4 regions of the Mesorhizobium sp. M7A.F.Ce.TU.012.03.2.1 genome follow, and region 2 is predicted to be linked to each of the others. Evidence: riboswitches for the same ligand, from Rfam matches in the RefSeq annotation. Region 2 holds a riboswitch; each other region holds the start of a gene.
What was found. Region 2 has a riboswitch for cobalamin ahead of EJ079_RS33590 (CbtA family protein). Riboswitches for the same ligand answer to the same signal wherever they lie in the genome.

Region 1 (7,155 bases), 1.3 Mb from region 2:
GGGCGGCAGAGCCGATCTTCCGCAGATATGGCGGCAGGCCGCATTGGGGCAAGATGCACAGCCTGAAAGCGGCGGATCTGAAAAAGCTCTATCCGCGCTGGGACGACGCCATGGCGGTGCGCCGCGACGTCGATCCGCAAAACCGCTTCGTCTCGCCCTATATGGCCGGCTTGTTCGGCATCGAATGATGACCACCTATTTTTCCACCCTCTCGGATGCGCTGAAGGAAGCCGGCATCTTCCAGCCCTGCCTGCTGCTCGATCGCGACCGGCTGGACAGCAACATTGCCCTGGCGAAGGGGAGAGTGGATCCCGGCCTGGCCGTGCGGCTGGTCGACAAATCGCTCGCCTGCATGCCGCTGCTTGCGTATATTGCCAAGGCGCTTGGCAGTGAGCGCTTCATGACCTTCCACCCGCCGATCAGCGAGGCGGTGCTGAAGGCGTTCCCGGATGCCGATCTGCTCTACGGCAAGCCGATGCCGATCGGCGCGGCAAGGGCGGCGCTGGTGAAAGCCGATACCGACTGGTCGCGCGTCTGCTGGCTGATCGACAGCGAGGAGAGACTGGCGGAATATGGCGCCCTCGCTGGCGAACTCGGCATCGGCCTGCGCATCGCTTTCGAGATCGATGTCGGGCTGCATCGCGGCGGTTTTGCTGATCCCGCAGCCTTGTCGAAGGCGTTGAGCGCGTTGCCGGCCCGGCTGCATTGCGAAGGCGTCATGGCCTACGAGGCGCATGCGCCGCTCATCCCCGGCCTTTTCGGCGGACCGGCAAAGGCATTGACCAAGGCGTCGGCGCAGGCTGCGGCATTCGTCGCCTGTCTCGGCGCCGACCAGCGCCGCATCCTGAACATCGGCGGCAGCAAGACCGCGCTGCTTCATCATGGCGGCGCGGCCAATGAGGTCTCGATGGGCTCGGCCTTTGTGCTGCCCAGCGACTTCGATACGCCAGGCCTCGACGGCTTCCAGCCGGCGGCCTTCATCGCCACGCCGATCCTGAAAATGGTCGAGCCGATGCTGCCCGGCCCGCCGGCCGTCACCCGCCTGCTGCAGGCGCTCGGCCGGTTCCCGCGCAAGGGTTGCTACCTCTATGGCGGCAAGTGGATGGCCGAGCCGGTCTTCCCAGAAGGCATGAAGGCGAACGGGCTGCTCGGCCTGTCCTCCAACCAGCAATTCATGGGCTTGCCCGCCGACGCGACCGCAAAGCCCGGCGACTACGCGTTTCTAAGGCCGACGCAGAGCGAAGCCGTGCTGCAGCAGTTCGGGTCGATCGCGGTGTTTTCCGGCGGCCGGATCGCCGATCGCTGGCCGGCGCTGCCGATGGCCTGACCGACTACGCCTTCACCGGTATCCATATCTCCAGCCCGCCCTTGCCGCTGCGCGGGTCGAATTCAGGGCCGTAGCGTTCGAATTCCGGCGCGTCCGCGATCTCATGCCCGGAGGCCGGCAGCCATTTGTTCCAGATCGTATTGACCGTACGGCGGATGGTCGAGATGTGTTCGCGGTGGGCAAAGACCGCATATTTCTGCGCCGGCACCCGCACCCGGTAGAAGTCCCTGGGCAGGTCGGAGAAGTCAGACACTTCGACGCCGGCGATGTAGTCGAAATTGCCGGCATCGTCGCCGTTGACGCAGACGCCATAGGCGACGTCGCCGGTCTCGCCCGGAATGTTGCCGATATAGGGGCCGAAGCGCTGCCACTGCATCGGGATGGCGGCGCTGGTTTCGCAGCTGTAGCGTTCGCCGAGGCCGGCGATCAGGAACGGCCGGCTGGTCTCGAAACGCGGCGGTTCGAGATTGGTGAGGAGGGACTGGTCCATCAGGATCGGCTCCACGAGGTCGAGCTTGTCGAGTGTGCCCTGCGCGCGCACCAGTTCCGGCGTGGTGCCGAACTGATCGCGGAAGGCACGGGTGAACGCCTCATGCGAGTTGTAGCCGGCGTCGAGCGCGACGGCGAGGATGTCGGGCGCCCCGCCCGCCAGCTTGCGCGCCGCCTCGGTCAGCCGGCGTGAGCGCATGTAGCCCATCACCGACCGGCCGGTGGCGGCGCCGAAGGCGCGCGTCACATGAAAACGCGACACGCCGCTGCTTTGCGCGACATCATCAAGCGAGATCGCCTCCGGCAGATGGCTTTCGACGAACCACAGCGCTTTCTCGGTCGGGTCCATTTTCTCCTCGCATTGGCCAGATCATCCTGCCGTTTCCTGGCACGGCCAGTTTGATCGAAATTGCGCATCCCGTGCAATCTGCGCCGATGCCGGTCGCCATCCGGCCAACCGCCCCATGAGCTTTCGCTTGACAGCGACCGGCGTCATCTCTTAGGTATGTTATATTATTACATAAAGAGAGCATGCGATGCCTGTTTCCCTTAGCTGGCCCACCACTCCGTCCGAGAAATCCATTGCGGAGCGATTGGGGGAAACCTACGCTGAAGCGGTGATGGTCCCCGAGTCGAAAGGCGAGGGGTGAAAAGGGAACACGGTGAGGCCTGCTCAGGTCGAGACCGTGGCTGCCCCCGCAACTGTAAGCGGCGAGCAAAATCCGTGAATGCCACTGGCCGGCAAGGCTGGGAAGGCTTGATGGCGCAACGACCCGTGAGCCAGGAGACCTGCCATCACTGAGTTGACCGGACGGGGTGTGCCGGGAGGAAACGCGAGGCCCGGTCTTGTCGGCCGGTTCGCCAGCTTCCTTCCGTCGCCAGTTTTTGAAAGTGACGGAAAGTTGGACGGCTCCATCCATCGCATCGTCGTATATACGCTTTGCCGTCCCGGCAAGCCGGCGGGCAGCAGCCGATGACCGTAGCGCTTCTCGAAGCCCGTGACCTCTGCGTCACGGCGAACGGGCGGGATCTGGTTCAGGCGGTCAGCTTCTCGGTGGCCGCCGGCGATCGCCTTGCCATCATCGGTCCCAACGGCGCCGGCAAGACGACGCTGCTGCGCATGCTGTCGGGCATGCTGCGTCCGAGCTCCGGCGAGGTGAAGCTCGGCGGGCGCCGCCTGGACAGGATTTCAGCCGCCGAACGGGCGCTGCACATTGCCGTGGTCGGCCAGACCGACCAGCCCGATCCGCGGCTGGCGGTGATCGACTATGTCGAGCTTGGCCGGGTTCCGCACGCCGGGCTGCGGCGCAGGAGCGAGGAGCGCGAGATCGTCGTCGATGCACTGCGCCGGACCGGCCTGCTGCCGCTATTTGGCCGCACCATCGGCTCGCTGTCGGGCGGCGAGCGCCAGCGCGCCCAACTTGCGCGCGCTATCGCCCAGCAGCCAAAAATCCTGTTCCTCGACGAGCCGACCAACCATCTCGACCCGCGTGCCCGCGGCGAACTGCTCGACCTCGTGGCAGGCTTCGAGATGACGGTGATCGCGGTGCTGCACGATCTGGCGCTGGTGGCACCGTTCGCCACCAGGGTGGCGGTGATGAACCATGCCCGTCTGCAAGCGCTCGCCGCACCGCGCGAAGCGCTGACCCAAAAGCTGATCCGCGAGATTTTCGGCATCGATGTGCTGCGTCTGCGCCATCCGACCGAAGACCGCGAACTGACGGTGTTCGATGTGCCGAACCGTGCCGCGCCGCCGACGTGATTGAAGCCATTTCGTAGTCGACCCAATCCCATCCACAAGGAGCAAACCCGTGAAACGCCTGGCCTTTTCGCTTGTCTTCTCGCTGCTGGCCTCGACAGCCCTGGCCTTCCCGGTCACGGTCGACAGCTGCGGCAAGCCGCTGACCTTCGATGCGCCGCCGAAGCGCGCCGTCATCCAGGATCTCAACATGGCCGAGATGGCTTTCGCGCTGAAACTGCAGCCGTCGATCGTCGGCCTGACCGGCATCACCGGATGGTACAAGGTGGGTCCCGAATTCAAGGCCGAGCAGGGTTCGATCCCGGAACTGGCGCCGAAATATCCGACGCTCGAAAACCTCGTCGCGGTCGAGCCGGATTTCTTCTTCGCCGGCTGGTATTATGGCATGAAGCCGGGCGGCGAGGTGACACCCGATACGCTTGCCCCGCACGGCATCAAGACGCTGGTGCTGACGGAAAGCTGCGTCCATCTCGACAAGAGCCGTCCAGCCGCCTCGATGGACCTGCTCTATGGCGACGTCGAAAAGCTGGGCAAGATCTTCGGCAAGGAGGCCGAGGCGGAGAAGCTTGTTGCCGGCTGGAAGACGCGGCTCGCCGACATCACCGCCAAGGTCGGCAACGGCAAGGCAACGCGAGTGTTTCTCTATGATTCCGGCGAGGACAAACCGTTCACCGCAGGCAAGTTCGCCATCCCCAGCGCCATGATATCAGCCGCCGGCGGCGACACCGCCGGCTCGATGCTTTCCTGGCCGGCGAAAATGCCGCCGAAAGTCTTGGCGTGCCGGTGGCGCGCATGCGCAGGATGACCTTTCTCGTCGCTGCCTTCTCGACGGCGATCCTGGTCTCGGTCGCCGGCGTTATCGGCTTCGTCGGACTGATGATCCCGCATCTGTCACGGCCGCTGGCGGGTCCCTTGCATCTGCGCCTGGTTGCCAGCTGTGCCGTCTTCGGCGCGGTGCTGTTGCTGGCCAGCGATCTTCTGGCCCGAACGCTGCTGCCGCCGCAGGAACTGCCGATCGGCATCATCACCAGCTCGGTCGGCGCGTTCTTCGTCGTCACCATGCTCATCCGCAACCGGCTGTGAGTGCGGTGGGCAACTGGGCGCCGGATCACACCGTCCAGAAATAGCGCACGAGGTGAAAGAACACCGGGGCAGCGAAGACCAGGCTGTCGGTGCGGTCCATCATGCCGCCATGGCCTTCGATCAGATGGCCCCAGTCCTTGACGCCCTGGTCGCGCTTGATGGCCGAGGCGACCAACCCGCCAAGAAATCCCATCGAGCAGGCGACGAAGGCCACGCCCGCTGCCTGTAGCGGCGAAAAGGGCGTGACGAATGACAACAACGCGCCCAGCAGGCTCGCCGACACCAGTCCGCCGATCGGGCCTTCCCAGGTTTTCGACGGCGAGACGTTCGGCGAAAAACGGTGTTTTCCAAAGAGCTTGCCGAAGATGGCGAACATGCCGCATTTGTGCACCAACGCTCGGGCAGGGTAAAAAGTTTAGGCTTGAAATAAATTTGGTCTGGTGCAACTCTCAATCGTCAGTCGAGAGCGTGGGAGGTCTCGCTGTGCCAAATGCCGGTCGCATATTCGATCGCGCCGGGTGCTGCCGCATATGCGGATGACCAGCCCGGCGTCGGCGCCAAGCCTCCCGGCAAGTTGCGTATTCAAACACACGCACGGCGACAAGACCGTGGCAACGAGCATCTAGGGGACAGCCGCAGAATGCTTGGACCGTCAGCGCATATCGACACTTTCACGCGCGACAACCTTCCGCCCGAGGAACAGTGGCCGAACTTCCTGCTCGATGGCTTCGACTACCCCGAATACCTTAATGCCGGTGTCGAACTGACCGACGTCTGGTCGAAAAGGGTCTGGGTGACCACACCGCGCCGATCGGCAATGGCCGGGCGCTGGCGCTTCAATCATGTCACCACAGTCGAACGCATCATCGGCATGAAACGCAGCACCGGCGGCACGTCGGGCGCTTCGTGTCTGAAGAGATGCTGGAGGTTGAACTGTTCACTGAACTCTGGAAAGTTCGCACCCGGCTCTAAAGCTATTTTATCTATATTGAAAACACTGGGAAGGAGAGAAAAATGAAGAATATCCTGGCATCCAGCATGTTCGCTTTGTCGCTGGCCACATCTGGCCTTGCCTATGCCGAACCCGTCAAGATCGGCGTCATCACCACGCTTTCGGGCGGCGGTGCGGGTCTCGGCGTCGACATGCGCGATGCCTTTACGCTGGCGATGAAACAGTCCGGCAACAAAGATGTCGAGCTGGTCATCGAAGACGATGCCCAGAAGCCCGAGATCGCGGTGCAGCTCGCCGAAAAGATGATCCAGAGCGACAAGGTCGACCTGCTCACCGGTATCATCTGGTCGAACCTGGCGATGGCGGTGGTGCCCAACGCGGTGGCGCAGGACGTCATCTATCTGTCGCCCAATGCCGGCCCGTCGGCGCTTGCCGGCGCCAAGTGCAACAAGAACTATTTCAACGTCGCCTACCAGAACGACAATTTCCATGAGGCGATGGGTCAGTACGCCAACAAGGACTACAAGAAGACCTTCATCCTCGCGCCCAACTACCCGGCTGGCAAGGATTCGCTGACCGGCTTCAAGCGCTACTACAAGGGCGAGCTGGCAGGCGAGGCCTACACCCAGATCGGCCAGGCCGACTACGCCGCCGAGATCGCCCAGATCCGCGATTCCGGTGCCGACTCGGTGTTCTTCTTCCTGCCTGGCGGCATGGGCATTTCCTTCATGAAGCAGTACGCCCAGTCGGGCGTGAACATCCCGGTCATGGGTCCTGGCTTCTCCTTCGACCAGGACATTTTGCCCGCGGTTGGCGACGCAGCCCTCGGCGTCAAGAACTCGGCGAGCTGGTCCAGGGACCTCGACAACGAAGCCAACAAGCAGTTCGTCGAGGCCTTCAAGGCCGAATACAATCGCCTGCCCTCAATCTACGCCGCCCAGAGCTGGGATACGGCGAACCTGATCCTGTCCGCGCTGTCCAAGGCCAGTGTTAAGGACAAGGACGCGTTCCGCGCGGCCCTCAAGGCAGCCGATTTCAAGTCGGTGCGCGGCGAGTTCACCTTCAACACCAACAATCATCCGGTCCAGAACATCTACGTCCGTGAGGTGGTAAAGGAAGGCGATGTCTTGACCAACAAGATCATCGCCACCGCCTTCGAACACCACAAGGACGCCTATGCCGACCAGTGCAAGATGTAGCCCAAGGCTGCATCCGCTTTGCTAAAGTGCCGGCCTCGTCATCGACGGGGCCGGGGCCGCGGCGAGGCCGCATCGCCGTATCTTGCAGCGGCTTGCTTCGGCATTCCCCGCCTTGAACCACAGTCCGGATCTTTCATTTGTCCATCGCCCTTCTGATCGAACAACTTCTCAACGGGCTGCAGCTCGGAGTGATGCTGTTCCTCATGGCCGCCGGCCTGACGCTGATCTTCGGAGTCATGGGCCTGATCAACCTCGCCCATGGCTCGCTCTACATGGTCGGCGCCTTTGCCTGTGCCACGGTCGCCGCCGCCACTGGTTCGTTCTGGATCGGTCTGGTGGCGAGCCT
Region 2 (7,155 bases):
CCCGCGAGTTCGACGTGTCGACGCGGACGCTTCGCTTTTACGAGGACGAAGGGCTGGTGCAGCCGGTGCGGCGTGGCCGCACGCGTCTGTTTCGCCCCTCCGACCGGCACCTCATCCGTCAGATCATGCGCGGCAAGAGGCTTGGCTTCTCGATCAACGAAATCCGCGAAATCATCCAGATGTACAAGGAGCCGCCCGGCGAAGTCGGCCAGCTCAACCTGATGATCAAGCGCATCGAGGAAAAGCGCGAGGATCTCCGGCAGAAGCGCCGCGATCTCGAGGAGACGCTGGCTGAACTCGACCAGGCCGAGGAATCTTGTGTGGAGCGGCTGGTTGAGCTTGGCGTGAATACCTGAGCGGACTGGATTCTGTCGCGCGTTAGCGTTCGGAATTAGCGGAGACGTCTATTCCTTCGTCATCCTAGGGCGGAGCAAGGAGCGTAGCGACGCGGCGCAGACCCTAGGATCCATGCCATGACTGCAATGCACCGCGACGGCGCAGAACTTTGCTCCGCTGCACTCCTCGACCGAGGTCACGGCATGGATCCTAGGGTCTCCGCGACGGAGCTGCGCTCCTGCTTCGCCCTAGGATGACGAAGTTCGCTAATCGCCGAAGTGTGCACCTGTCAAAACCTCTCCGCGATGGAAACCAGGGGCGCCAGCTCAGATCCAGCGGCGCACGCGTTTGGCGTAGTCGCGGTACTTCTTGCCGAATTTTGCCGCCAGCACCTTTTCCTCGCCTTCGATCGCCATTTTTTGCGTGACATAGGCGGCGATGAACGCGAGCGGCAGGAACCACACGATGCCCGAGACAAAGGCGACCCCGATCAACAGCAGGGTGTTGGCCAGATACATCGGATTGCGGGTGATGCCGAAGGGACCCGTGGTGACCAGGTGATCGGGCACAGCGTTCGGGTTCAGCGTGGTCTTGGCGCGGACCATGGTGCGGATCGCGGTGACCCAGAGCGCGGCGACGGCAAACAGCGCCACCCAGCCGGTGGCGAAAAGAATATCGCCCAGGAGGTCACCGATCCAGGGCAGGGGATAGAGCAGGCCCAGCGCGATGCTGATGGCGATGGCGGCGGTGTAGATCAGCGGCGGCCACGGTATGAGCCCCGGCTTCGGCTGGTTCTCGGTCATTTGACCCCTTCCTCCATCAACTTGCTGTCGGTCTTGGCGGTACACATGCCGGCGAGATCGGACAGATGCGTCTTCCATTCCGCAGTCTGGTCGTTGTTGTAGAGCCGATCAAGCGTCGCCTCACCCTCGAGCGTATCGAGCATGCAGACACAGTAGCTCGTACAGAACTCGGTGTCGCGCGACTGCTCGCAGGACAGCTGGCAGGTTTTGAGGAAATTCACCTGCGGGGTTTCGACCTGTGCCGGCATGATCTGCGAGAACAGCCACATGCAGCCGATCAGCAATGGCTGGTGGATCAGGTAGAACGCCAGGCTGTGCCGGCCGATAAAGACCAGCGGGTTGGCCCAGCGACCGGGCGCCAATTCGGCAAGCCGGGCAAGTACGCCTGAACCGGTGGCGAGTTTCGTCATCGCGATGCCCGCAAGCACGGCGCCGAACCATGGAAACAACGGAACGTAGTCGTTGGAGCGTGGATTGTTCGCCAACAGGCCTACCCACCACAGCCATGGGTGATCGAACGCCTCGAGGCGCAGATAGACAGGCGCCGTGATGACGAGCCCGGCGACGACCAGCGTCAACAAAGCCGGCAGGCGCAGGAAGGCGAGGCCGAGCAGGCTGGCCAGCGCGATCTCATGCAAGATGCCGAAGAAGATGAATCCATCCGGCGTGGCGATCCGGGTGACGACCGATATCGCGATCGCGGCTCCCGCGACCATGGCGAATCGCTTCCAGAAGCCGTTCCAGCGGATTTGTCGGCCATGGGCGAGGTACAGGCTGACGCCGACCAGGAACAGGAAGGTCGAGGCGATGCCGCGCGCGTAGATCTTCCACCAGCCGAAGGCGGTCAGGCCGGGATCGGTGTAGCCGAAGAACTCCAGATCCCAGGTGAAATGGTAGCTCGCCATGGCGATCAGCGCGATGCCGCGCACGATGTCGATAGCGACGATGCGCTTTGGTCGATCCGGAACGGGTGCGGTCGGCGTTTGGATGCTCATGGTCTCGCATTCTGATTCAGCCCCGCTGGAGGACTATCACGGTTGCCCGGCACAAAAGAAGACCGGCAACTCTGCCGACAACCCGGATCAGCCGCGGCATTGGGCCAGTGCAGGGAAGCCTTTGGCCGGCTTCGCTTTTGCCGGATGCGCGTCGGTTTCCTCTTATTGGCGCTGGGATCGCCACGTCAGATTTGACCCGGTGAATCTGCTTCGGGGAAAGCAATGTCCACCCATGTGCGCCATCCGATCTGGCTGCCGGCTCTCAAGGCCGCGGACGCGCGCACCTTCGCGTCGCTCTATGCGGTCGAATCCTTCGCCCGCGCCACGGTGTCGAGCGTCATCCCGATCCAGGCCTACGAGATCCTGCACAACGAGCAGATCGTGTCGATGCTCTACACAGTCGTGGCGATGCTCGGCCTGTCGGTGACATTGTTCATGCCGATGCTGATCCGCCGTTTTGCCCGGCGCTGGGTCTACACATCAGGCGCCTGCCTGCTGGCCGTCGGCTCGCTGTTCTTCGTCACCGACACGCTTGCCGGGCAACTGGCCGGCATGCTGTGCCGGGTGATGGGCGCCAGCGCGCTGTCGATCACGCTCAATCTCTACATCATGGACCACATCCGCAAGACCGACTTCATGCAGGCCGAATCGCTGCGCATGGCGTGGTCGATGCTGGCCTGGACCGGTGGGCCGACGCTCGGCATCTTCCTCTACACGCGCTTCGGCATCTATGCCGCGCATGGTGCGGTCGCGGTGTTCGCGTTTGCCCTGCTGGCGCTGTTCTGGACCTACCGCCTCGGCGACAACCAGTCTATCCGTCCGGGCAAGACGCGCCCCGTCAATCCGCTCGCCAATATCGGCCGCTTCGTGGCGCAGCCCAGGCTCAGGCTGGCTTGGCTGATCGCCTTCGGCCGCTCCTGCTTCTGGACGACGTTCTTCGTCTATGGGCCGCTGTTCATGGTCATCACAGGTGAGGGTAAGCTGGCCGGCGGCCTGCTGGTTTCGGCCGGCAATGCGCTGTTGTTCATGGCGATTTTCTGGGGCAAGGCAGGAAAGCGCTTTGGTGGCCGCGGGACTATGACATTCGCCTATTTCGCCATGTCGGCCGCGCTTTTGGCGGCGGGCTTCGTCGGCGAAACCGTGCCGCTGCTTACCGGCACCTTCCTGCTCTGCGGTGCCTTCTTCACCATTGCGCTCGACGCCCTCGGCTCGACCGCCTTCATGCGCTCGGTGCGCTCCTATGAAAGATCTCAGATGGCAGCGGTCTACCGCACCTATCTCGACTTTTCCGAGTTGACGCCGCCGCTGGTCTATTCGGTGGCGCTGGCCTTCTTCGGCCTGGGCTCGGTGTTCGTCACGCTCGGTCTGCTGGCGGCGGTCTGCGGCTTTGTGACGTGGCGCTATCTGCCGAAATCACTTTGACCTTCATGGCGCATTCGCAATGGTCACCGGCGGAATTTGGTTTGCCGGAAGCGAGGATTCTGCCTATAATCATCGGTGTCGCCGGTTCCATTTTGGAGCCAAGAGGGAATGCGGTGAGGGCGAATTTCGCCCAATGCCGTGGCTGCCCCCGCAACTGTGTGCGGTAGTCCTCCCCATAAACCACTGAGGATTTTTTCTTCGGGAAGGTGGGGAAGGACGCTGATCCGTGAGCCAGGAGACCTGCCGGCGACAGGAAACTGACTTCGATGCCCTCGGGTGGAGGGCGAAAGGACAAGACATGACTACCGCTTCCGTCTCCCTCGGCACCTCCGTCTCCTCGCAGTCGCGCTTCATGCAGCTCGCTCTTGCCGCGCTGCTCGGCGTTTTCGTGATGGGCTTTGTCGGCTTCTCGCATATCGATGCGGTCCACAATGCGGCTCACGACTATCGCCATTCGATCGTGGCCGGCGTCGTCCTCGCCTGCCTGCAAGCCTATGCCACCGTGCCGCTGATCCTGAAGGCGGAAGTCTACGAACAGGCGGGCGGCGGGCATCACCATGACCATGCCGCTCCGGCCGCAACGGATAGCAATGCCATGAGCACAACTGCACCGGCGGGAGATGCCATGAACTCTGCTGCCCCGGCGGCGGAAGCCGCTCCGGCAGACGAAGGCTGGGCGCCGGCAGACGGTTTCGAGCGTTTCGCCTTCAGCGTGCTTGCCAACATTGTCACCGGCATCGGCTTCGCCTTGATCCTGGTCGCGGTCTCCGAATTCGCCGGCGGCATCGGTGGCTGGCGCCAGGGCGTGTTCTGGGGCCTGGCCGGCTTCGCCGTGTTCACGCTGGCGCCTGGCCTCGGCCTGCCGCCGGAACTGCCGGCCATGCCGGCCGCCGATCTCACCCAGCGCCAGATCTGGTGGTGGGCAACGGTGGCGGCGACCGCCGCCGGTCTCGGCCTGATCGCGTTCCGCAAGTCGCTGCCGCTGGCGATCCTTGCCGTCCTTTTGATCGTCGCGCCGCATATTGTCGGTGCGCCGCAGCCCGGCAGTTACGAGACGGCGATTCCGGAAGGGCTGCATCACCAGTTCGTGGTGGCGGTGACCGTGACCAATCTGGTGTTCTGGCTGGTGCTCGGCGCGGTCGTCGGTGTGGTGCGTGGCCGCTTCACCGGCACCGCGACCAGCCTGCGCGACAGCTTTGCCTGATCGCAAGACACTGACCTTCCTCATCGGCGGTGCGCGCTCCGGCAAGAGGTACGCTTGCCGCCTTGCCGGAGGATCGGCCGGTGCTTGTCGACTGCCTGACGCTGTGGCTGACCAACCACATGCTGGCTGAACACGATTTCGAGCTGGAATGCCGGCGATTGGCGGAGGTGCTGTCGCGGCCGCGCGGGCCATGGTTCGTGGTATCCAATGAAGTCGGCCAAGGTATCGTGCCGGACAATGCACTGGCGCGCCGGTTTCGCGATGCCGCCGGCCGGCTCAACCAGCAGGTCGCCGCCGTCGCCGACATGGTGCTGCTGATGGTGGCGGGGCTGCCGCTCAAGGTGAAATGACATGACCGACATCGACGATAAGGACGAAGAACGCCACCGCGCCAAGATGGCCAAGCGCAAGGCGGTGCAGGATGCCGAGGTGGCGAGCAAGACGGTCGAGAAGGGATTGCTGATCGTCAACACCGGTCCCGGCAAGGGCAAGACCACGGCTGCCTTCGGCCTGGCGCTGCGGATGCTCGGCTACGGCAAGCGCGTCGGCGTCGTCCAGTTCATCAAGGGCAAGTGGCACACCGGCGAGAAGGACGCCTTCGCCGCCTTCGGCGACCGCGTCGTCTGGCACGCGATGGGCGAGGGGTTCACCTGGGAAACGCAGGACCTGAAGCGCGACATCACCGCCGCCGAAGCCGCCTGGGCCAAGGTGCTCGAACTGATGGCCGATCCGTCGATCAGCCTGCTGGTGCTCGACGAACTGAACATTGCGCTGCGCTACGATTATCTCGACCTGGACAAAGTGGTTGTGGCGTTGAAGGCGCGGCGTGAGGGCCTGCATGTCGTGGTCACCGGCCGCAACGCCAAGCCGGCGCTGATTGAGGCCGCCGACCTCGTCACCGAAATGGGCGTGACCAAGCACCATTTTTCCGCAGGCGTGAAAGCGCAGCAGGGGATCGAGTTCTGAGCGTTTCTTACCCTCCCCACAAGGGGGAGGGTGAAGTAGATCACGCCACGATGACCATGACCGCGACCAACCCAAACAGCGCGATCAGCAGATAGTCGGCGACGCGATAGAGTTTCAGCGCTCGCCTTATGTCGACGCTGTCGGCCTCGCGCCGCCCACCTTCGCCCATGAAGACGTCGTCCACGAGCACGCCGCCGTAGCTGCGCGGCCCGGCGAGCGCCAGGCCGAGCGCACCGGCCATCGCCGCTTCCGGCCAGCCGGCATTGGGTGAGCGGTGTTTTTTCGCGTCGCGCCACACCGCATGCCAGGCATTTTTCGCATCAGCGCCTTTGACGAAGAACGCCGCCAGCACGATCAGCAGCGCCGTCAGCCGCGACGCCGGCAGATTGATCCAGTCGTCGAAGCGCGCCGCCGCCCAGCCGAAGGCCTCGTGGCGCGGGGTGCGGTGGCCGATCATCGAATCGGCGGTGTTGGCGGCCTTGTAGGCGGCGCCGCCGGCCAGGCCGCCGACGCCGGTCCAGAAGGCGGGGGCGACGATGCCGTCGGAGAAATTCTCAGCCAGGCTCTCGATCGCGGCGCGGCAGACGCCGGCCCTGTCGAGCGTTTCAGGGTCGCGGCCGACGATTCGCGAAACGGCAAGGCGGGCCAGAGCGAGGCCACCGGTGTCGAGCGCGTCCGCCACAGCCTCGACATGCTCATAGAGGCTCTTCTGCGACAGAAGCGACGTTGCCAGAAGGGCAGTGATGACCAGGCCCATGGGAACGAACCAGAACAGGATCTGCACGCCCAGGCCAATTATCGCCGGCACCAGCACGATGACCAGCAGCGCCTGGACACCACGCTTGCGACGCAGCGCGTCGGGATCAGTGGCGCGGTTGAGCCTGCGGTCGAGAAAGGATATCAGCCTGCCGAACCACGTCACCGGATGGCCGATGGCGCGAAACAGCCAGTCGGGGTAACCGAGGGCGAATTCGACGGCCAATGACAGGAAAGCGATCAGGACTGACATGAAGCTTCTTAATGGGGCGGTTGTGGACCATGGTGGAAGTCTTGGCCGCGCGAGGGCGCTTTTCCCCAACGCCCTGCTGCCATTCGTCGACCTCTCGACCGGTATCAATCCGCACTCCTACCCGCTTTTCGACCTGCCCGCCACCTCGCTGTCGCGGTTGCCGGAAGCCGCGCGCACGCGTGAGCTGACAGAGATCGCTGCCAGTGCCTATGGGGCGCCGTCGCCAGCCAACATCGTGGCGGCACCGGGCACGCAGATCCTGTTGCCGCGCGTCGCCTCGCTGATTACCCCCGGAAGGACGCTGGTGCTGGGTCCGACCTACGCCGAACATGCCCGCGCAGCAGTGATCGCCGGGCACGCGGTGACCGAGGTCGGCGATTTCGCTGACCTGGCGGACGCCGACCTTGCCATCATGGTCAA
Region 3 (7,155 bases), 1.8 Mb from region 2:
TGATCCGAATGCGAGAAATAATGTGCTCACCAGAACGCCGGCTTCCGGGAATAGGGCGGCACTGAGGCCGACCGACAGCGATGCCCCGGCGATATAGACCAGTTCATCGGCCACGGACTCGAAGGCGAATGCGGTGTTCATCTGCGGCCGCCCCCGGAAAATCTCCGTCCAGCGCGCGCGCACCATCGCAGGTATGCTTGGCATGGCGGAGGCCAGCAGTGCCGATACGAACAGCGTCCAAACCGGCCAGTTCTGGTTGGCCGCCGCTATCAGGACCGCGAAAGCCAGCACCGCGATGATGGTGGTGGGCACCACGATTCGTGTCTGGCCCAGGCGGTCCACCAGTCTCGATATCTGCGGCGCGGCGAAGGCGTTGGCCAGCGCGTATGTCGCCGAGACCGCACCCGCCAGCCAGTATTCGCCGCGCGTCTGCGACAGCATCGCCACGATGCCGATTGGCGCCATGGCGATCGGCAGGCGCGCCATGAAGCCGGCGGCCGCAAAGCCCTTGGCGCCGGGGGCACGAAAGATTTCCGCGTAGGGATTTTGCATCGGTTGGTTCCTCGACAAAGGACGATTGGACAATTACATACGGAGCGTATGATCATTAAATAGGCCATACGTCGCGTATGTCAATTGGCATACGTTGCGTATGTGAATAGGGCCAGAAGCCATGCACAGACCCCGCAAGGAGATGATCGCCGAGACGCGCGCCAAGCTGATCGCGGCGGCCCGTCATGCCTTCGGCACAACAGGCTATGCGGAAGCCTCGATGGATGATTTCACCGCTTCGGCCGGGCTGACGCGCGGCGCGCTCTATCATCATTTCGGCGACAAGAAGGGGCTGCTGCAGGCGGTCATAGCCCAGATTGACGGCGAGATGGCGGCGCGCATCAATGAGGTCGCGTCGAGAGCGCCGACCCGTTGGCAACATTTCGTCGACGAGTGCTCGACCTATATCGAGATGGCGCTGGAGCCGGAAATCCAGCGCATCATGTTCCGGGATGGCCCGGCCGTGCTGGGGGATCCAGCGCAATGGCCGAATTGCAGTGCGTGCATCGCTTCAATGACCGACCATCTGACCGCGCTGCAGGAGGAGGGGGTCGTTGTCTCCAGCCTCGACCCCGAGACGGCCTCGCGACTGATCAACGGAGCGAGCAGCCAGGCAGCGCAACGGATCGCCAATTCGAGCGACCCCGAAGCGACGTCGAAGAAGGTGGTGACGGCGTTCAAGCAACTGCTCGAAGGCCTGCTCAAGAAGCCGGATCCGCAGTCGAATTGAAGTTCTCACCGGAGCTTTCGTGCCGGCAGCTGTTCACGATAGGAATTTTTTCTTGACTCGGTGACCTCAGCTAAGGTACATATTCGTCCATGGTGCTGATTTGCGCCAGTGACCCGCCGCACAGGCGGGTTTTTCGTTTGATGCTCCGTCAGCCTACGCGCCGGCGAAGGCTCCGAAGAAACCCGTTAGCCCGAATTCGTTGCCCTTTGGCGTCAGGGCCGTCAATTGACAATCGCCGGGTTGAGTCCATCCTCTTCCACCATCTCTGAGGCGGAGATTCGGGGCACATGTGGGATTTTGAGATCGGCCGGTCGGTGTCCATCATGATGCGGACCTGGCCGTTCATCGTCTTTCGCATGATCGTCTATTTCGGCATCACGCTGGCCTACATTATGGCGACGGGCACCGGCGCCTCGGTCGGCTATGGCGTCGGCCATATCTCCACTGATCCCGACGGGCCCATGTCCTTTGCCCTGTGGGGCGGCGTGGTCGGGTTTGGCCTCGTCTCGATCGCTGTGTATTGGATCCGCGAATACATCCTCTATGTCGTCAAGGCCGGCCACATCGCCGTCATGGTTCATCTGATCGACGGCCGCGACATTCCCGGCGGTCAGGACCAGATCGCCTATGCCAGGGATATCGTGACCCAGCGTTTCGCCGAGGCCAACATCCTTTTCGTCGTCGACCAACTCGTCAAGGGCGCCATCCGCGCCATCACCGGCCTGCTCGGCGGCATCGCCGCCTTCCTGCCGATACCGGGCCTGAGCGGCCTGGTCTCCTTCATCAACACGGTGATCCGCCTGTCGCTGACCTATGTCGACGAGATCATCCTCGGCTACAACATCCGCATCAATTCAGCCTCGCCCTTCGAGACGGCGCGCCAGGGCGTCGTGCTCTATGCCCAGAACGGCAAGGTCATGGTCAAGAACGCCGTCTGGCTGGCGGTCATCATGTGGGGCGTGTCGTTCATCATCTTTCTGATGATGCTGGCGCCTGCCGGCGCGATTCTGTTCCTGATGCCTGGCCAGCTCGCCGGCTGGGCTTTTGTGCTCGCCATCGTCTTCGCCTGGGCATTCAAGGCGGCGTTCATTGAACCCTTCGCCATCGCCTGCCTGATGCAGGTCTATTTCAAGACCATCGCGGGCCAGGTGCCGGATCCGGCCTGGGACGCCCGGCTGGCCGAGGCGTCGTCGAAGTTCAGGGAGCTCAAGGACAAGGCGCTCGCCTCCTTCGGCGGTTCGCGCTGGGCTACGGCCGGCGCCACACCCTGATCGGCCGGGCGGGTGATGTCTGGTGAGGCAGAAACGGTGTTGAGGCGCGCCACGGTGGATTTGAGCTGTGTCTCGCCTTGCCCGGAAAAGGTCTCGCTCATGATCAGCTCCGGCAGCGGCAGCCGCCGTCCCCAGCCATGCGTTTCAAGGTCCGGTTTGGGAGCGAACTCGGAAACACGGCCCACGCAGAGATAGGCGATCGGCGTTACGTGGTCCGGAATGGCCAACAGCCGCTTTAGCGCCTGCGCTTCGATGATACTGACCCAGCCTACACCGACGCCCTCGGCACGCGCGGCCAGCCAGAAATTCTGCACCGCGCAGACGGTGCTGTAGAGATCCATCTCCGGATTGTGCCAGCGTCCCAGCGGCGAACCCTTCGAGCGCTGCCGGTCGCAGGTGATGCAGATGTTGAGCGCGCTTTCGCAGATGCCTTCCAGCTTGAGCTTGCGGTAGAGTTCCTGCCGCTCTTCGTCGATCGCCGGCAGTTCCTGCTCGCGCGCGGCCAGGAACAGGTCGCGCACCTCCGCCCGTCGCTCGATGTCACGAATGACAATGAAATTCCATGGCTGCATGAAGCCGACCGATGGCGCGTGATGGGCAGCAAGCAGCAGCCGCGCCAGCACGTCGTCATCGATCGCGGTGGGCAGGAAATGGCTGCGCACGTCGCGCCGTGTGAACATGGCGCGATAGACCGCATCGCGCGCACTCTGGTCAAATCCGTCGCCAACAGCAGCGGTCAGGTGTTCCGGCATCGCTTGTCCCCTTGCGATTGCAATTGATATCATCCGCCTGACCATGCGGATGACGATGCCTGCCAGGCCGGTCTTCTGGCTCGGGATCAACCCGCGTCCGGTGCCTTCCCGTCATCGACAGTGGCATTTTACCGGCGCGGTCCCCCTCACAGCGTTGGGCACGCCACGGAATTCAACCGTGTTCCCGATTCTCCCGCTTGCGGCGGGCACCAGGCAGTACCAAAAACCTTACGCCGAAGTGCTGAGGACGCCAATGCTTGCAGCGACGCGAATGGACGCAGTCGCGATTTTCCCCAGTCATCGGCCGCCCGTGCATGGCCTTTGTCGATCCGGGTCACTAGATTAGGACGATGACCACCCGTCTCTACACCCATCCGATCTTCCTCGAGCATCTCACGCCGCCCGGACATCCCGAGCGGCCCGACCGCTTGCGTGCCATCGAGCGCGTGCTCGATGAGGAAGCCTTTGCCGGGCTCGATCGTATCCAGGCGCCGGAAGGCGACGAGGCCACCATCCTCTACGCGCATCCCGCCGATTTCGTCGCCCGCGTGCGCGCCGCCATTCCCGACGAGGGGATTGCCCGCATCGATGCCGACACCACTGCCAGTCCGAAGAGCTGGCAAGCGGCGATCACCGCGATCGGCGCCGCCAACGCCGCCGTCGATGACGTCTTTTCGGGCCGCGCCGACAACGTCTTCGTCGCCGCCCGGCCGCCCGGCCATCATGCCGAAAAGACCACGGCCATGGGCTTCTGCCTGTTCAACACGGCGGCGATCGCGGCGCGTTATGCGCAGAAGAAACACGGTGTCGAACGCGTTGCCATCGTCGACTGGGACGTGCATCACGGCAATGGCACGCAGGACATTTTCTGGGACGATCCGTCGGTGCTCTATTGCTCGACACACCAGATGCCGCTTTATCCCGGCACCGGAGCGAAGAACGAAACGGGCGCCGGCAACATCGTCAACGCGCCGCTGGCGCCGCAGACTGGCAGCGAGGTGTTTCGCGATGCCTTCCTGTCGCGCGTCCTGCCCGCGCTCGACAATTTCGCGCCCGACCTGATTATCATTTCGGCGGGGTTCGACGCGCACCACCGCGATCCGCTGGCCGAGATCAATCTGACCGAGGATGATTTCGATTGGGCGACCGGCCAACTGATGCAGCGCGCGGCACGCCACAGCGGCAACCGGCTCGTCAGCCTGCTCGAGGGCGGCTACGATCTGCAGGGATTGGCATTTTCGGTCGCCGCCCATGTCGGGCGACTGATGAAAGGATGAATGATGGCCGATGAGACCAACGAAGACGTCAAGGCGATGAGCTTCGAGCAGGCACTCGATGCGCTGGAGAAGATCGTCGATGATCTGGAGCGTGGCGACGTGCCGCTCGACCAGTCGATCAAGATCTATGAACGTGGCGAGGCGCTGAAGGCGCATTGCGACCGGCTGCTGAAGGCCGCCGAGGACAAGGTCGAGAAGATCAGGCTGTCGCGCGACGGCAAGCCGGTCGGAACGGAGCCGCTCGACGCGGATTGAGGCCCGGTCCGAACGATGGCCTCGCCTCACCGGTTTTTGGACATGATCATGATCGAGGATATAACTCGTCCCAATTGAAAGAGCTCAAGGACAAGAGGAGATACGGAAGCGATGTGCAGAAACATCAAGACCCTGTTCAATTTTGATCCGCCGGCAACCCCTGACGAGGTGCGCGACGCGGCTCTTCAGTTCGTCCGCAAGCTGAGCGGAACGACGCGGCCCTCGAAGCAGAACCAGCACGCCTTCGACCATGCCGTCGAAGCCATCGCGGCCTCGGCGCGCGAACTGCTCGATTCCCTGGAAACCCATCAGCATCCGCGTAATCGCGGAGAGGTGGCGGCCAAGCTGCGGGCAAAGGCGGCCATTCGCTTTGCCTGACGCGGCCAGGCGGCCTTCGACGGCCGACAAGGAGAGTCCATGAGCTTCTTCCCCGGGAAAGACCCTGAGGCAGGCGACGCCTTTGCCAGCGACCAGATCGAATTGATGGTCATTCCGAACGCCAAGGACATCGGTGGTTTTCAGGTGCGCCGTGCCCTGCCGACGGCAAAAAGGCGGCTGGTCGGGCCGTTCATCTTCTTCGACCGCATGGGTCCTGCCATCCTGCGGGCCGGCCAGGCGCTCGACGTCCGTCCGCATCCGCATATCGGCCTGTCGACGGTCACCTATCTGTTCGACGGCAAGATCCGGCATCGCGATTCACTCGGCACCGAAATGGTCATTCAGCCCGGCGACGTGAATTTGATGACCGCCGGCCGCGGCATCGTCCATTCGGAGCGTACGCCGGAGGAACTGCGTGGCGCGCCGATGTCGGTATCCGGCCTGCAGACATGGCTGGCGCTGCCGGACGACAAGGAAGAGGTGGCACCGGTTTTCGAGAACACAGGAGCGCTCAGGCTTCCCGAGATCGATGCCGAAGGCGTCAACGGGCGCCTCATCATCGGCGATTTCCAGGGGTTGCGGTCGCCGGTCAGGGCCGACTCGGAGACGCTCTACGCCGACCTGCGCCTGGCGCCCGGCGCCAGCGTGAAAATCCCTGCCGATGCGGAAGAGCGCGCCATTTACACGCTGGAAGGCGAGGTCTCGATATCAGGTGACGTCTTTCCGGCGGAACGGCTGCTGGTGTTCCGTCCCGGTGACGAGATCGTCGTATCGTCGCAGACCGGTGCACATTTCATGCTGTTTGGCGGCGCCTCGCTCGGTTCGAAGCGTTACATCTGGTGGAATTTCGTCTCATCGTCGAAGGAACGCATCGAACAGGCCAAGCAAGAATGGAAGACGGGCCGCTTCGACATCGTTCCAGGAGACGAGGAAGAATTCATCCCGCTGCCGGAAAGCTGATGCCTGTCGCCGGAAAGTGGCAGAACGAAATGCATAGACAAAGACTAGGGCCTGATCCGCGTCACTGACACGCATTTACTTTCGCCGGCCGGCGACCTATTTCGCCCATCAACCGAAAGCCTCAGCACCGTGAACGCACCGCCGCATACGCCACTTCTCGACAAGGTCCGCATCCCGGCCGACCTGCGCACGCTTGCGGAAAGTGAACTGCCGCAATTGGCGTCCGAGCTTCGCGCCGAGCTGGTCGACGCCGTGTCCCGCACGGGTGGTCATCTGGGCGCCGGGCTTGGCGTGGTCGAGCTGACAGTGGCGCTGCACTATGTCTTCAACACCCCCGATGACAGGCTGATCTGGGATGTCGGCCACCAGGCCTATCCGCACAAGATCCTGACCGGCCGCCGCGACCGTATCCGCACGCTGCGCCAGGAAGGCGGTCTGTCCGGCTTCACCCGCCGCGCCGAGAGCGAGTACGATCCCTTCGGCGCCGCCCACTCCTCGACATCGATATCGGCCGGCCTCGGCATGGCCGCCGCCCGCGATCTCTCCGGCGGCCGCAACAACGTCATTGCCGTCATCGGCGACGGCGCCATGTCCGCCGGCATGGCCTATGAGGCGATGAACAATGCCGGTGCGCTCGATGCACGGCTGATCGTCATTCTCAACGACAACGACATGTCGATCGCGCCGCCGACCGGCGCGATGAGCGCCTATCTGGCGCGGCTGGCCTCCGGCAAGGCCTATATCGGCCTGCGCGATTTCGGCAAGAAACTGACGTCCTATCTCGGCAAGCGCGCGGATCGTGCGATCACAAGGGCGGTCGAGCATGCACGCGGCTACGTCACCGGCGGCACGCTGTTCGAGGAACTCGGCTTCTATCACATCGGCCCGATAGACGGCCACAATCTGGAGCACCTGATCCCGGTCCTGAAAAATGTCCGCGACAATGGCGAAGGCCCGGTGCTCATCCATGTCGTCACCCA
Region 4 (7,155 bases), 3.3 Mb from region 2:
GTTGCTCGACGTCACCCGCTTCTGGCTGGAGCGCGGCGTCGATGGTTTCCGGCTCGATACCATCAATTTCTATTTCCACAGCCAGGGCCTGGAAAACAATCCGCCGCTGCCGCCGGAAGAGCGCAACGACCAGACCGCGCCGGCGGTCAACCCCTACAACTACCAGGACCATCTCTACGACAAGAGCCGGCCCGAGAACCTCGGCTTCCTCGAACGGTTCCGTGCCCTGCTCGATGAGTGTCCGGCAACCGCAGCGGTCGGCGAGGTCGGCGATTCGCAGCGCGGGCTTGAAGTGGTTGCCGCTTACACCGCAGGCGGCAAGCGCGTGCACATGTGCTACTCCTTCGATTTCCTGGCGCCGGAAAAGATCAGCGCGGGCAAGGTCCGCTCGGTGCTGGAATCCTTCGGCAAAGTCGCCAGCGACGGCTGGTCGTGCTGGGCCTTCTCCAACCACGACGTGATGCGCCCGGCCTCGCGCTGGGCCGCCAATGAGGCCGATCCGACCGCCTACCTCAAGGTCATCTCGGCGCTGCTGATGTCGTTGCGCGGTTCGGTCTGCATCTATCAGGGCGAGGAGCTTGGGCTCGGTGAGGCAGAGCTGCGGTTCGAGGATCTGCAGGATCCCTACGGCATCCGCTTCTGGCCGGAATTCAAGGGCCGCGACGGCTGCCGCACGCCAATGGTGTGGGATGGCGATGCCAAGAATGGCGGCTTCTCCCAGGCAAAGCCCTGGCTGCCGGTGCCGGCCAAGCATCTGGCGCAAGCGGTCAATGTCCAGCAGGACGACGAGGCTTCGCTGCTCGAGCACTACCGGCGCTTTCTCACCTTCCGGCGTGCCCATCCGGCGCTGGCCAAGGGCGACATCACCTTTATCGAAAGTGAGGGAGATACCGTCGCCTTCACGCGCCGCGCAGGCAACGAGCAGATCGTCTGCGTCTTCAATCTGGGAGCCGGGCCGGCCAAGGTTGACCTTGGCGGCCGATCGCTGCAACCTCTGCCCGGGCACGGATTTTCGGGGCAGGCGAACAGCGGTTCCATCGAGCTTGGCGGCTACGGCGCCTGGTTCGGGCGTCTCGACTGAATTTCCAATCACTGGAGGAAACCAATGGCCGATGTCACGCTAAGACAAGTGAAGAAGTCCTACGGCAATCTGAACATTCTCCACGGCATCGATCTCGAGATCAAGTCGGGCGAGTTCATCGTCTTCGTCGGCCCGTCGGGCTGCGGCAAGTCGACATTGCTGAGGTCGATCGCCGGGCTCGAGGAAATCACCTCCGGCGAGCTCAGAATAGCCGGCGAAGTGGTGAACGACGTGCCGCCGTCGAAACGGGGCATCGCCATGGTGTTCCAGTCCTATGCGCTCTACCCGCACATGACCGTCTACGACAACATGGCGTTCTCGATGAAGATCGGCAAAGAGAACAAGGCCGAGATCGACCGCCGCGTGCGTCAGGCCGCCGAGATCCTGCAGCTGACCAAATATCTCGACCGCCTGCCTAAGGCGATGTCGGGCGGCCAGCGCCAGCGCGTCGCCATCGGCCGCGCCATCGTGCGCAATCCCAAGGTGTTCCTGTTCGACGAGCCGCTTTCGAACCTCGATGCCGCGCTTCGCGTCGCCACCCGCATCGAAATCGCCAAGCTCAAGGAATCGATGCCCAACACGACGATGATCTACGTCACCCACGACCAGGTCGAGGCGATGACGCTGGCCGACCGCATCGTGGTGCTCAAGGACGGCCATATCGAGCAGGTCGGCACTCCGATGGATCTATACAAGAAGCCCGGCAATCTGTTCGTTGCCCAGTTCATCGGCTCGCCAGCCATGAACATCCTGCCCGCGACCATCGACAAGACCGGAAACCCGACCGTCGTCAGCCATGTCGGCGGACGCAAGGCGACCGTGCCGATCGCGACGCCGGCCTCGGCAAAGGGCGCTGCGGTTAGTTTCGGCGTGCGGCCGGAGGACCTGATCATCGCCAGCGGCGCGGACTATCTGTTCGAGGGGACGGTCGACTATGTCGAGCAACTCGGCGAGGTGCAGCTTGTCTATGTCGACATCGGCCGCGCCGACCTGCCGCTGGTGACCAAGCTGCCCGGCAATGTCGAGGTCAAGCGCGGCTCGACATTGCGGCTGAGCGCCAATGGCGAGGACTTGCATATCTTCGACACCGATGGGCGGTCGTTTGCCCTTCATGAAGCGGAAGCGAAGGCGGCCTGACGCAGGACCGCGTCTTGGACGCAAAAAGAGCGGCGGGCCAGGCCCGCCACTCTTTTGTTGAAGATCAGCTTCGGCTGTTAACGGCCAAAGAGATTCCGGTCGCTGCCCTGAGGGGCGGACTTCTCTTCGTCGCCCGACGAATTGAGCAGCTTCTCGACGAGGCCACCGCTGTTGCGGACCGAGCTCGTATGCGCGCTGTCAACCGAGGTAACCGCAGGCTGGTTGGCGCCGTTGGAGCCAAAGTTGTCGCTGCCGGCGAAGGCACTGCCGGTGATGGCCAGAACGGCGGCGGCAGCAATAAGGATCTTGTTCATTTTAGTCTCCTGAATTCTGGATTTCGCCAGACGGCAGACACAGCTGCCGTCGCTTGCGAAATTGGTTTTAGCGACCGAAGAGGTTACGGTCGCTGCCCTGAGCGGGTGTCTGGGCAGCCGGTTCCGAGGTCTTGGTGGAAGCCGTGTACGACTGGTCCACAGCGGCGGCAGGCTGGTTGGCGCCGTTCGAACCGTAGTTGTCGCTGCCCGCGAAAGCGCTGCCGGTGATGGCCAGAACGGCGGCGGCAGCAATGAGGATCTTGTTCATCTTAAAATACTCCTGAATGTCTGAATTTCGAATGTCTGAATTTCGCCAGGGCAGCGGGCGGGCCCGCCGTCGACTGGGAATCGGCTGTTAGTTGTTGCCGAAGAGGTTGTGGTCAGCACCCTGGGCAGGCGCCTGAGCAGCCGGTTCCGACTTCTTGGTCGAAGCGGTGTACGAGCTGTCGACAGCAGTGGCTGCCGCGGCGTTCGAACCGTAATGGTCGCTACCAGCGAAGGCGCTGCCGGAAATGGCCAGAAGGGCTGCGGCAGTGAGAATGATCTTTTTCATTTTTGTACTCCAGTATCGTCTTTTTCCGTCCGTCTAGCGGCGTGTCTTGGAAATGAAATCGCGTCGTTCGGACAGCCCCGATGTGGGAGGGCAACCCCGCCTTTTCCAATCACGAAGTTGTTCCGTGTGGACCATGAATCCACACCTTGAAATTGTGCCAGGGGAATCTAGAGATACATTTTTCCTCTCTAAATCAGCATGTTAAGTTTAACCATCCGATGGATCACTGACTGTTTCAAAGGCCCGGCGTTCACACCGTCCTGCACGCACCGTCAACAGAAACGAACCGTTCGGTTCGATTTTAGGTCAAGCTAATAGTCACTTTTCGAAACCGTTAACCTTTTTTGACCCCCGCCAAGGGTCGGACTCGGGAAGATCGCAGCCGGCAAATGGCGGCCCGGGAGGCGGGATTTCGGCCCGCGACGATCTGCGGTGACGTTTCGCATGCCGTGTCGCGCCGCATGGATACGATGTCGTTTTCATGCCGACGGCGCGCCAGCGATCGTGGTTAGATCATACCATCTCAGGTGCCGCTTCGTGACGACGAGGCGGAGAATTGGGAAGCCGGTCAGAATCCGGCGCTGCCCCCGCAACGGTGGTGGAGTTCAAGTCGCAACGGGAGACCACTGGGCAACTGCCTGGGAAGGTGTCGCGATGGTCCGCAAGGACAACTCCAGAGCCCGGAAACCAGCCCGAGATTTTTAGACTCGACTGATCGCGGTGGGCGGTCAAGAGGTGGATAGCGCATGTCCGGCACCTAGCCGGCCTGCGTTTCAATCCTTCCTCCATCACCACCAGTTCAGTCCTTAGAAACGAGGACAGGACATGGATATCCGCAACGACATGCTGAGGCTCCTGAAGGGGCGCCGGCAAGGCTTTTCGCTGGAGCAGCCCTTCTACACCGATCCAGACTACTTCAAGCTCGACATGGAGCTGATCTGGTATCGCGACTGGCTGTTCATCGGCCATGATTGCGAACTGCCGAAGCCGGGCAGCTACATCACCGTGCAGATCGGCGACTATCCGGTCGTCCTTGTCCGCGACCAGCAAGGCAAGATCAACGCCTTCCACAATTCCTGCCGCCATCGCGGCAGCCGCGTGTGCAACACGGAGAAGGGTACGGCGGCAAAGCTCGTCTGCCCCTATCATCAGTGGACCTATGAGTTGGACGGCCGCCTGCTGTTTGCCCGCCAGATGGCCGACGGTTTCGACAAGAGTGATTTCGGCCTGAAGCCGGTCGCCTGCGAGAGCGTCGGCGGCTACATCTTCATCTGCCTGGCCAAAGAACCGGCGGATTTCACGCCGATGCGGGCGATGATCGAACCCTATCTTTTGCCGCACCGGTTGCGTGAGGCAAAGATCGCCTTTGAGAGCACGATCATCGAGAAGGGCAACTGGAAGCTGGTCTGGGAAAACAACCGCGAGTGCTACCACTGCGTCGCCAATCACCCTGAGCTGTGCAAGACCTTCCCCGAGGCGCCGACCGTGACCGGCGTCAACGGCGCCGACAGCGACCCCGAGATGGTCGCGCACTGGGCCAAATGCGAGGCCGCTGGCTTGCCGAGCAAATTCCGCATCGATCCGGCAGGGCAGTACCGCGCCACCCGCGCGCCGCTGCTGCGCGATGCCGTCAGCTACACCATGACGGGAAAACGGGCGGTCCAGAACAACCTGTCCGACAGCGTTTCAACCGACCGCATCGGCTCCTTGCTGCTTTATCATTATCCGACAACCTGGAACCATATCCTCGGCGACCATGCCGTCACCTTCCGCGTGCTGCCGATCAGTGCCACGGAAACCGCGGTGACGACGAAATGGCTCGTCCACAAGGATGCGGTCGAAGGCATCGACTACGACCTCGCTGAGCTCACCCATGTCTGGACCGAGACCAACGACCAGGACCGCCGCATCGTCGAGGAAAACGCCTTCGGCATCCTGTCGCCGGCCTACGAACCAGGCCCCTATTCGGAGCTGCATGAGGGCGGCGTGATCCAGTTCGTCGAGTGGTACGCGTCGTTCATCGGGCCGCGCCTTGCCGAAGGCGGCCGGCCGGCCCTGCGCAGCGTCGCCTAGCTCAGGGGACAAGAGGATGAATGCGATGACGGACCTTGGCCTCTATCGCCATCTCGACCAGATGACGCCCTGGAACGACCGGCTGCAGGTGCTGGAAGTGATCGGCGTCAGCGACGAAGCGCCGGACGTGAAGACCTTCACCTTCCGCTCCGACAACCAGACCTGGTTCCGCTACAAGCCGGGCCAGTTCGTGACGCTGGAACTGCCGACATCGGAGGGGCCGCTGATGCGCACCTACACGCTGTCGTCCTCGCCGTCGCGGCCGTTCTCGATCGCGGTGACGGTCAAGGCGCAGGCAGGCAGCACCGGCACGCGCTGGATGTTCGACCATCTGACGCCGGGCTCGCACGTCAAGGCCTATGGGCCGACCGGTGATTTTTCGCTGCACAGCCACCCGGCGGCCAAATATCTGTTCATTTCGGCGGGCTCCGGCGTGACGCCGATGATGTCGATGCTGCGTTGGTTGAACGACTGTGCGCCATGGACAGATGTCGGCTTCGTCAACTGTGCGCGCCGCCCGGAAGAGATCATTTTCCGCAAGGAACTCGAGCTGCTCGGCAGCCGCATGCCCGGCCTGTCGCTCGGCTTCATGATCGAGGAGCGGTCGAGCCGCGAGGGCTGGTTCGGCCATATGGGCCGCATCGACGCGATCCGGCTGCCATTGCTGGCGCCCGATTTCCGCGAGCGCGAGATTTTCTGCTGCGGCCCCGATCCCTTCATGCGCGCCGTGCGCGGCATGCTGGACGCCGCCGGCTTCGACATGGCGAAATACCATCAGGAAAGCTTTGCTGCGCCTGCCGTGGAGGAGATCCCGGCGCCGTTCTCGCCGCCGGCGGAGGACGGCGCTGCTGCTGCCGTCGAGGCCGTGACACCGATCCGGTTTTCGCTTTCCGATGTCGATGCCGAATGCGTCGCCGGCCAGACCGTGCTGCAGACGGCACGCGCCTCTGGGGTGCGGATTCCCGCCGCCTGCGAGTTCGGCCTGTGCGGCACCTGCAAGGTGAGGAAGGTCGCGGGCGATGTCGAGATGAGTCACAATGGCGGCATCCTCGATCACGAAATCGAGGACGGCTTTATCCTCGCCTGTTGCTCGAAGCCGCTTTCTGCGCTTGAAATCGAAGCGTGACCGGCTGCGCTCGCCCCCAAGCCTGCGCCATCTTGCCAAAAACCCTGCAAATGGTTAGACGCCTGCAACGGTGGGGTTGACCGTAAGGCCCGAAGATCATCTCCGCGGCCTGCTCGGCGGGGGAGCAAACATGCGACAATCCGGCATCTATGCCATTGCCAGCAAGGATATCGTCTTTGAATCCTTCGACGGCGAAGCCGTCGTTCTTGACCTGACCACGGGCAAATATTTCGGCTTCTCTGATTCAGGCAGCAGACTTTGGGATGCACTGTCGTCCGGCGTGCCTGCCTCCGAACTGGTCGGCGCCACGACCGGCATTGGCGCCCTCGATGCCGCCGCGATTGACGGCTTTGTTTCACAATTGCTCGAATTCGGTTTGCTGGCGGCCGTAACCGATGGCGTGGCAAGACCGGCTCCAAGCGAATTGCTGGCTCAGCTCGCCGCTGCCAGAGAGCCCCTCAAGGTCGACATCCATGACGATCTCGCCGATCTCATTGTCGTCGACCCCATCCACGAGGTCGAGGAGCCCCTCGGCTGGCCCGCGGTGAAGCAGGCCAACTGAAGCGCCCATCAGGTTCTCGTTGCCGGACAGCTCCGGAACAGGCAAACCCATGCCGAACGTCACTCTCGAAAACTTGGTTGACTACGCACGTCATGTCCTGGCGCAAGCAGAGAGCAGCGCCGAGCATTATCCACTGACCCGCAAGGCGAGCTTGCCGCATCTGGATTTGACCGCGAATGTCAGCGCCGGCGCATTGGCGGATGCCGTCGCTCATGGCTTTGTCCCTGCTCCGGGCAACCGAACGCCTGCCGATATCTGCCGCGTCTTCGTCGCACATCCCGGCATAGACGGCATCGCGGCACCGGTCAG

Region 1: it holds a riboswitch for cobalamin, as region 2 does, so the genes downstream of both, EJ079_RS28470 (ABC transporter ATP-binding protein) here and EJ079_RS33590 (CbtA family protein) in region 2, are expected to answer to the same signal.
Region 3: it holds a riboswitch for cobalamin, as region 2 does, so the genes downstream of both, bluB (5,6-dimethylbenzimidazole synthase) here and EJ079_RS33590 (CbtA family protein) in region 2, are expected to answer to the same signal.
Region 4: it holds a riboswitch for cobalamin, as region 2 does, so the genes downstream of both, EJ079_RS04795 (aromatic ring-hydroxylating dioxygenase subunit alpha) here and EJ079_RS33590 (CbtA family protein) in region 2, are expected to answer to the same signal.

The regions. Positions count from the first base shown of each region.
Region 1 covers NZ_CP034779.1:5,726,305-5,733,459, reverse strand. Annotated here, with positions in the region: gene EJ079_RS28485 (D-arabinono-1,4-lactone oxidase) at 1-188, shown strand, start outside; gene EJ079_RS28480 (alanine racemase) at 188-1,327, shown strand; gene EJ079_RS28475 (AraC family transcriptional regulator) at 1,332-2,165, opposite strand; cobalamin riboswitch at 2,421-2,628, shown strand; gene EJ079_RS28470 (ABC transporter ATP-binding protein) at 2,790-3,578, shown strand; partial or broken gene EJ079_RS28465 (ABC transporter substrate-binding protein) at 3,628-4,299, shown strand; partial or broken gene EJ079_RS28460 (iron ABC transporter permease) at 4,299-4,658, shown strand; partial or broken gene EJ079_RS28455 (phosphatidate cytidylyltransferase) at 4,684-5,025, opposite strand; partial or broken gene EJ079_RS33550 (2-aminobenzoate-CoA ligase) at 5,299-5,483, shown strand; partial or broken gene EJ079_RS33545 (tryptophan 2,3-dioxygenase family protein) at 5,485-5,630, shown strand; gene EJ079_RS28440 (ABC transporter substrate-binding protein) at 5,673-6,809, shown strand; gene EJ079_RS28435 (branched-chain amino acid ABC transporter permease) at 6,947-7,155, shown strand, end outside.
Region 2 covers NZ_CP034779.1:4,471,537-4,478,691, forward strand. Annotated here, with positions in the region: gene EJ079_RS21905 (MerR family DNA-binding transcriptional regulator) at 1-356, shown strand, start outside; gene EJ079_RS21910 (isoprenylcysteine carboxylmethyltransferase family protein) at 663-1,139, opposite strand; gene EJ079_RS21915 (DUF1624 domain-containing protein) at 1,136-2,134, opposite strand; gene EJ079_RS21920 (MFS transporter) at 2,357-3,556, shown strand; cobalamin riboswitch at 3,622-3,819, shown strand; gene EJ079_RS33590 (CbtA family protein) at 3,855-4,760, shown strand; partial or broken gene EJ079_RS21930 (bifunctional adenosylcobinamide kinase/adenosylcobinamide-phosphate guanylyltransferase) at 4,814-5,110, shown strand; gene cobO (cob(I)yrinic acid a,c-diamide adenosyltransferase) at 5,112-5,726, shown strand; gene cbiB (adenosylcobinamide-phosphate synthase CbiB) at 5,767-6,735, opposite strand; gene cobD (threonine-phosphate decarboxylase CobD) at 6,734-7,155, shown strand, end outside.
Region 3 covers NZ_CP034779.1:6,223,859-6,231,013, reverse strand. Annotated here, with positions in the region: gene EJ079_RS30915 (MFS transporter) at 1-552, opposite strand, end outside; gene EJ079_RS30910 (TetR/AcrR family transcriptional regulator) at 674-1,282, shown strand; gene EJ079_RS30905 (hypothetical protein) at 1,570-2,553, shown strand; partial or broken gene bluB (5,6-dimethylbenzimidazole synthase) at 2,676-3,305, opposite strand; cobalamin riboswitch at 3,353-3,534, opposite strand; gene EJ079_RS30895 (histone deacetylase family protein) at 3,656-4,582, shown strand; gene EJ079_RS30890 (exodeoxyribonuclease VII small subunit) at 4,586-4,837, shown strand; gene EJ079_RS30885 (DUF2277 domain-containing protein) at 4,949-5,215, shown strand; gene EJ079_RS30880 (pirin family protein) at 5,255-6,175, shown strand; gene dxs (1-deoxy-D-xylulose-5-phosphate synthase) at 6,305-7,155, shown strand, end outside.
Region 4 covers NZ_CP034779.1:1,006,946-1,014,100, forward strand. Annotated here, with positions in the region: gene EJ079_RS04770 (alpha-glucosidase family protein) at 1-1,081, shown strand, start outside; gene ugpC (sn-glycerol-3-phosphate ABC transporter ATP-binding protein UgpC) at 1,106-2,218, shown strand; gene EJ079_RS04780 (DUF680 domain-containing protein) at 2,296-2,532, opposite strand; gene EJ079_RS04785 (DUF680 domain-containing protein) at 2,600-2,800, opposite strand; gene EJ079_RS04790 (DUF680 domain-containing protein) at 2,888-3,085, opposite strand; cobalamin riboswitch at 3,594-3,796, shown strand; gene EJ079_RS04795 (aromatic ring-hydroxylating dioxygenase subunit alpha) at 3,911-5,158, shown strand; gene EJ079_RS04800 (hybrid-cluster NAD(P)-dependent oxidoreductase) at 5,184-6,284, shown strand; gene EJ079_RS04805 (PqqD family protein) at 6,415-6,846, shown strand; gene EJ079_RS04810 (serine kinase) at 6,896-7,155, shown strand, end outside.